2 linked regions of the Mesorhizobium onobrychidis genome follow. The protein of the gene in region 1 interacts with the protein of each later gene in a pairwise test. Links are inferred from orthologs where the notes say so. Each region holds a gene or a part of one and is shown on either strand. Other genes may lie near its edges.

Region 1 (3,090 bases):
CCGTAGACGTCGTACTTGAAGTACTTGTCGTTGATTTCCTTGTACTTTCCGTTGGCGCGGATGGCGTCGATCGCCTTATTGAATTGATTGACCAGTTCGGTCTCGCCCTTGCGTACCGCGATGCCGGCGCCCGGACCATGGATCTCGATGTCGGGCGTGATCGAACCGATCAGCTTGCAGCAGGCGCCGTCCGGCGTGGCAAGCCAGCCTTCGAGAACAGTGATATCGTCATTGACCGCATCAACGCGGCCATTGGCGAGATCGAGCTGATATTCCTGGGCGGTCGGGTACGGCTTGATTGTACTGTCGGTATAAGCCTTGGTTGAATAATTGAAGTGGGTGGTGGACGCCTGCACGCCGATCGTCTTGCCGGCGAGATCTTCCTTGGTCACGCCCTTGATGTCGCTGTCCTTGGGCGCGGCGATCGCCGGCGGCGTGTTGTAGTATTTGTTGGTGAAGTCGACCTTCTCGGCACGCTCCGGCGTGATCGACATCGAGGCGACGATGGCGTCGAACTTGCCGGCCTGAAGCGCCGGGATAATGCCGTCCCAATCCTGCGCGACGAAAGTGCATTTCACCTTCATCTCGCCGCAAAGCGCCTTGGCGATATCGATATCGAAGCCCACGAGCTGGCCATCAGCGGTCAGGTTGTTGAACGGCGGATAGGCTCCCTCCGTGCCGATCCTCAAAGTTTTCTCCTGAGCCTGGGCAACACCCAATGTCAGCAGCGCGGCCGATGCGGCGAGCGCAATACGCAGTGCAGTACGCATGATGGTCCTCTCTGTATGTTCCCGGCCGTCGTTCCAAACGGCTCTGTGGGCGGTTCTTTTGACCGCCCGCTGGCGCGATACTCCCATTCTTTCCCAAGAAAAAGCAACTGTAAAACCGTTGCTTGCGGGTTTCGCATTCCCAGACAATGCTGACGTTGCGGCAGGCATACCAACGAGGAAATAGGGGGCGGCCGATGCTCCTTCGGCAGTACCCTCAGCGCGTCAAACCTGTCGCGCGCTCGATGAAGTCGGCTATCGATTTCGTGTCGTCGAGATCGAAGACAGGCAGGCTTTCGTCCGCTATGGCGAAGTCGGCGGCGATGGCGACGATATGCGGATCATTTGCCGAAAGCGGTGCCAGGTCCTTAGCCTCCAGACGCCGCGTCTCGATCTTGCTGTGCGCCTCGCGCTTGTAACCTTCGACCAGCACGATGTCGGAGGTGCCGAGCCGCGACAGGATCGCGTCCAGCGTCGGCTCGTCCTCGTCGCGCAATTCGTGCATCAGGGCCCAGCGCCTGTCCGACACGATGGCGACTTCCGTGGCTCCGGCCTGTCGGTGGCGAAAGCTGTCCGCTCCCGGCTTGTCGATGTCGAAATCATGATGGGCGTGTTTCACCGTCGAGACTTTCCAACCACGCCGAACGAGTTCGGCGACCAGCTTTTCGGTTAGTGTCGTCTTGCCGGAATTCTTCCAACCGGTGATACCGAAGACGCGTCTCATCATGGCTCCATGGTCTGCAACAGACGTTCGGCCCGAACAAGGTCGTCTGAAGTATTGATGTTGAAGAAGGGGTCGTGCAGATGGCCTCCCGAGGTCAACATCGGGAATTCCACATCGAAAAAGTCATGCCGGTCGATAAAAGCGGAAACCCGCCTGATATCCTCATCGACCAGAAAACGCCGCAGAGCCTGGTGGAGCCCCAGCGGCCAGAGCGCGAATGTCGGATGCCGTTTGCCGCCGGAACAGGCGACGGCGATCGCGCCGGGACGTTCGTCGACCGCCGCGGCCAGCCGTTCAACCAGATTTTCGGGCAGGAACGGTGTATCGCCCGCAGCCGTGACAAGGGCCTCGCAAGTCGTATTCGCGGCAGCCCATTCGAGGCCGGTCAGGATCCCGGCGAGCGGTCCGGCATGACCTTTCACCGTATCGGCAAACACCGGAAGCCCGACCCCGGCAAACCGTGCCGGGTCGCCATTGGCGCTGAGCACCAGCGGACCGACCTGCGGAGCAAAGCGCGCAACGACATGGTCCAGCAGGCTGCCGCCGCCAAGCGCAAGCAGGCCCTTGTCGCCGCCGCCCATTCGCCGCGACTGGCCACCGGCCAGAATGACGCCGGCAATCTCTTTAGTCATCGTCTATCGTCCATGCGGTCACTCGCCGCGAACGGCAGGCCTATATGCCGTCCGGCGCCATATCAGGTCCAGCGCTTTCGGCGGCTGTCTTTCGCCGGCCGACGATCCGTTCGCGGTAAAGTGCGTAGAGGCCGGAGCCGACGATGACGATGGCGCCGAGGATCATCGGCAGGTCGGGGACGTCGCCGAAGATGAACAGGCCAAGCAGGATCGACCAGAGCAGGGCTGTGTAGCGGAACGGCGCGATGAACGAGATGTCGCCCACCCGCATCGCCATGATGATGAACTGGTAACCGATGACCACGAGCACTGCCGCCAATGCCAGGAACGCCGTGCTTTCACCCGTCATCGGTGTCCACCCGCCCATTGGCAAAAGCAGCGCCGCGCCGAGCATTGTCATGGCGAGTGCCGTGGTGGTCGACACCAGCAATGTCGGAATGGCTTGCGGTATCCGCTTGGTGGCCAGGTCACGCACCGCACAACAGGCGACACAGGCCAGCGCCAGCAGCGAATAGATGCTGAACCCCTCGAAGCCTGGTCGCACGATGATCAGCACGCCGGCAAAACCGATGGCGATGGCCAGCCAGCGCCGCCAGCCGACGCCTTCGTTGAACACAAGTGCTGCGCCCATCGTCACGGCCAGCGGCAGCGCCTGCAGCACGGCCGAGACATTGGCAATCGGCAGATGGGCAAGGGCGATGAGAAACGACACGGTAGCACCGGCTTCGCCGGCGACGCGCACCGCAACCATCGGTTGCAGCATCGAGCCGGGCAGGGCAAGCGCACCGCGTTGCCAGGCAAGCAGGCCCACGAAAAGCGAAGCGAAGGCACCGCGGATCAGCATGACCTGCGCCATGTTCATGGATTCCGACGAGACTTTGGTGATCGCGTCGTTGAGGGTGAAACCAATCATGGCCACCACCATGAACAGCGCGCCGCGAAGATTTGGGGAAAGAAGCAAAGGCGA
Region 2 (3,213 bases), 130 kb from region 1 along the record:
CAGCTCGCTCGCATGGGCAGTGCCGCCGTCTTCTTCGATCCGCTATCGGCGACGACGCGCGCAGAAATCCATTTTGCCGTCAGACAGCCATATAGGCCTTGGCATGAGCAGCGGAGATTTTCGCGCGAGGCAAGGGGCCTGCCGCCATACCGCAGGGCCGAGAAACCCAAAAAGCCTGCCGTTCAGTAACGCCGGATCAGTCCAACGAGCTTGCCTTGCACCTTGACCCGGTCCGGCCCGAAGATGCGCGTCTCGTAGGCCGGATTGGCGGCTTCCAGTGCGATCGAGGCACCTTTGCGGCGGAACCGCTTCAGCGTCGCTTCCTCCTCGTCGACCAAGGCGACGATGATCTCGCCAGGCTGGGCGGTGTCGGCGTTGCGGATGATAACCGTGTCGCCGTCGAAAATGCCGGCCTCGATCATCGAATCACCCTTGACCTCCAGCGCGTAGTGCGTGCCGCCGGTGATCATGTCCGGTGGCACCGAGATCGAATGCGTCTGGTGCTGGATGGCGTCGATCGGCACACCGGCAGCAATGCGGCCCATCACCGGGATCGAGACGGTGGCAACGACGTCATCGTCGTTGCCGGCCGCAGGCATGCGTGAAGGCGCCGGCTTGATCTGTCGTCCGAGGCTGCCCTGCCCAAGGCTGCCCTGAATGACGCTTGGCGAGAATTTGCGCGCCGCATTGAGGCCGGGCGCGATCGAATCGGGCAGGCGCAGCACCTCCAGCGCGCGGGCGCGGTTGGGCAGGCGGCGAATGAAACCGCGCTCCTCCAGTGCCGTGATCAGCCGATGGATCCCCGACTTCGAGGCGAGGTCGAGCGCTTCCTTCATCTCGTCGAACGAGGGCGGAATGCCGCTTTCCTTCAGCCGCTCGTGGATGAACATCAGCAGTTCATGTTGTTTGCGTGTCAGCATCGCGACCCCCAACAGAATCAGAAAAACAAACCCAGAACAAACACTATCTGTTCCAGTTGTGTTCCGCAACCGTTTAAAGTTTAATGAATGTGTTGACGTTTTGTTCAGCGTAGCATCAGCACGCTGCACGCGGCGCCCGTCGCGGCTGGGGGAGCGAATGGCTCGCGCACGATCAGCCCGTTGGCGTCGGCCAGCATTTTGAGCATCGAGGAATCCTGGATGCCGAACGGGGTCGCCAGCAGCGTGCCGGCTTCTTCGCTCACCACGGCGCGTGCATAGTCCTGCCTGAGATCGTTGGCCGGCATGGCGGCGCCGAGCCGCGCCTGACGCATGTCCTGCCGGAAGGCGCGGCCGCCGAGCCGCGCAAGCAGCGGCTTCAGAAAGAGCTGCGTGCAGACCAGGCTCGCCACCGGATTGCCAGGCAGGCCGATGCAGCGGATGTCGCCCAGCCGCCCGAACATCAGCGGCTTGCCGGGCCGCATGGCGATTTTCCAGAAATCGAGCGTCATGCCTTCACCGGTCAGCACGTCATGGACCAGGTCATGGTCGCCGACCGAGGCGCCGCCCAGCGTGACGATGACGTCGGCGCCTGCGTCGACCGCTTGTTTCACCAGCGTGGCGATCGCCTCCTTGCGGTCGGGGGCGATGCCGAGATCGAGCGCGCTGGCGCCGACCGAGCGGGCCGCGGCGGCGACGCCATAGGCATTGGACGAGATGATCTGGTCGGGGCCAAGGTCGCTGCCCGGCGGCAGCAATTCATCGCCGGTGGCGATGATGGCGACCAGCGGCCGTTTCACCACGCTGACCTGCGGGTGGTTGGCCGACGCCGCCAGCGACAATGCCGCCGGATCAAGCGGGCGGCCTTTCTCCAGCAGGACGTCGCCCTTCGAGAAATCGAGCCCGAGGCGGCGGATGTTGCGGCCTTCAACCGTCGACGCGGTCACTTCGACGCTGCCGCCGCCGCGGTCGCGGACATTCTCCTGGATGACGATGGTGTCGGCGCCTGCAGGAAGCGGCGCGCCGGTGAAGATGCGCACGGCCTGCGCCGGGCCGACTGTTCCGGCAAAGCCGCGTCCGGCCGGCGCCATGCCGATCACCGAAAGTCTTGCGGGCACGGACGCGACGTCCTCGGCCCGCACGGCATAGCCGTCCATGGCGGACGCGTTGAACGGCGGCTGGGTGTGGAGCGCCAGAAGCGGCTCCGCCAGCACGCGGTCGGCGGCGTCCATCAGGGCGACGCATTCAGCGTGCAAGGGCGCAGCATCCTCAAGCAGGCGCTCGAGCGCCTCGGCGACCGGAAGCAGTGCCATTATTGGCCTGCCCCCTTGGCGTCCGCCTTGTAGTCGCCGGATTTGCCGCCGGTCTTTTCCACCAGCCTGATGCCCGAGATCACCATGGCGCGGTCGACCGCCTTGGCCATGTCATAGATGGTCAGGCAGGCGACCGAGACGGCGGTCAGCGCTTCCATCTCGACGCCGGTCTTACCTGTGACGCGGGCCAGCGCCGTGACCTTCAGGCCTGGCAGCGTCGCGTCCGGTTCGATGTCAACGGATACCTTGGTCAACAGCAGCGGATGGCAGAGCGGGATCAGCTCATGCGTCCTCTTGGCCGCCATGATGCCGGCGATGCGCGCCGTGCCCAGCACGTCGCCCTTCTTGGCATCGCCGTCGAGAATCATCTTCAGCGTTTCGGGCCGCATCGCGACAAGACCTTCGGCGATTGCCGTGCGCGTCGTCTCCGCCTTGTCGCCGACATCGACCATATTGGCTTCGCCTTTCGCGCCAAGATGGGTGAGGGCGGCCGTCATCGTCAGGTCACCTTAGAGCGACGTGCGTCTGTCTGGACGCGCAAAGTACGCTTTAACACTTTGAATCTATGCATCGTGCTCTCCGAAAATCGATTCCGATTTTCGGGCCGATGCAATGGCGGGCGCCTTGCCCGTCAAAAGCAGGCGCGTCGCAGTGGCCACATTCTGTTGCCGCATCAGGCTCTCGCCGACGAGGAACGTACCGATGTCGCTCCGTTCCAGCCTGCGGCAGTCTTCGTGCGAGAAAATACCGCTCTCGCTGACCAGCAGCCGGTCTGCCGGCATCATCGTCGCGAGCCGCTCCGAGGTCTCGATGCTGGTTTCGAACGTCCGGAGATTGCGGTTGTTGATGCCGATCAGCCGCGATGACAGTTTCAGCGCGCGTTCCGTCTCGGCCTCGTCATGCACTTCGACCAGCGCGTCCATGCCGAGTTCGAACGCCGTCGTTTCGAGTTCGCTGGCCACGGCGTCATCGACGCTCGCCAT

The links. The genes of interacting proteins can lie anywhere in the genome.
Region 2: the proteins of mobA (region 1) and IHQ72_RS20900 interact in binary tests that used the Escherichia coli proteins (3 or more experiments, as listed by UniProt). The link is inferred for Mesorhizobium onobrychidis from one-to-one orthologs.

Annotation. Positions count from the first base shown.
Region 1 is NZ_CP062229.1:4,342,086-4,345,175, forward strand. What follows is about bases 308-3,090. They hold mobA (molybdenum cofactor guanylyltransferase MobA), read right to left. Parts: upstream 2,124-3,090; coding sequence 1,491-2,123; downstream 308-1,490. Other genes in these bases: IHQ72_RS21535 (ABC transporter substrate-binding protein), read right to left, coding at 308-770; mobB (molybdopterin-guanine dinucleotide biosynthesis protein B), read right to left, coding at 985-1,494; IHQ72_RS21550 (DMT family transporter), read right to left, coding at 2,164-3,084. Also shown: more of IHQ72_RS21535, read right to left, coding at 1-307. UniProt on the Escherichia coli protein: Transfers a GMP moiety from GTP to Mo-molybdopterin (Mo-MPT) cofactor (Moco or molybdenum cofactor) to form Mo-molybdopterin guanine dinucleotide (Mo-MGD) cofactor.
Region 2 is NZ_CP062229.1:4,210,531-4,213,743, forward strand. What follows is about bases 128-3,033. They hold IHQ72_RS20900 (molybdopterin molybdotransferase MoeA), read right to left. Parts: upstream 2,231-3,033; coding sequence 1,025-2,230; downstream 128-1,024. Other genes in these bases: IHQ72_RS20890 (ComEC/Rec2 family competence protein), read left to right, coding at 128-189; lexA (transcriptional repressor LexA), read right to left, coding at 183-920; moaC (cyclic pyranopterin monophosphate synthase MoaC), read right to left, coding at 2,230-2,727; trpC (indole-3-glycerol phosphate synthase TrpC), read right to left, coding at 2,794-3,033. Outside these bases: more of IHQ72_RS20890, read left to right, coding at 1-127; more of trpC, read right to left, coding at 3,034-3,213. UniProt on the Escherichia coli protein: Catalyzes the insertion of molybdate into adenylated molybdopterin with the concomitant release of AMP.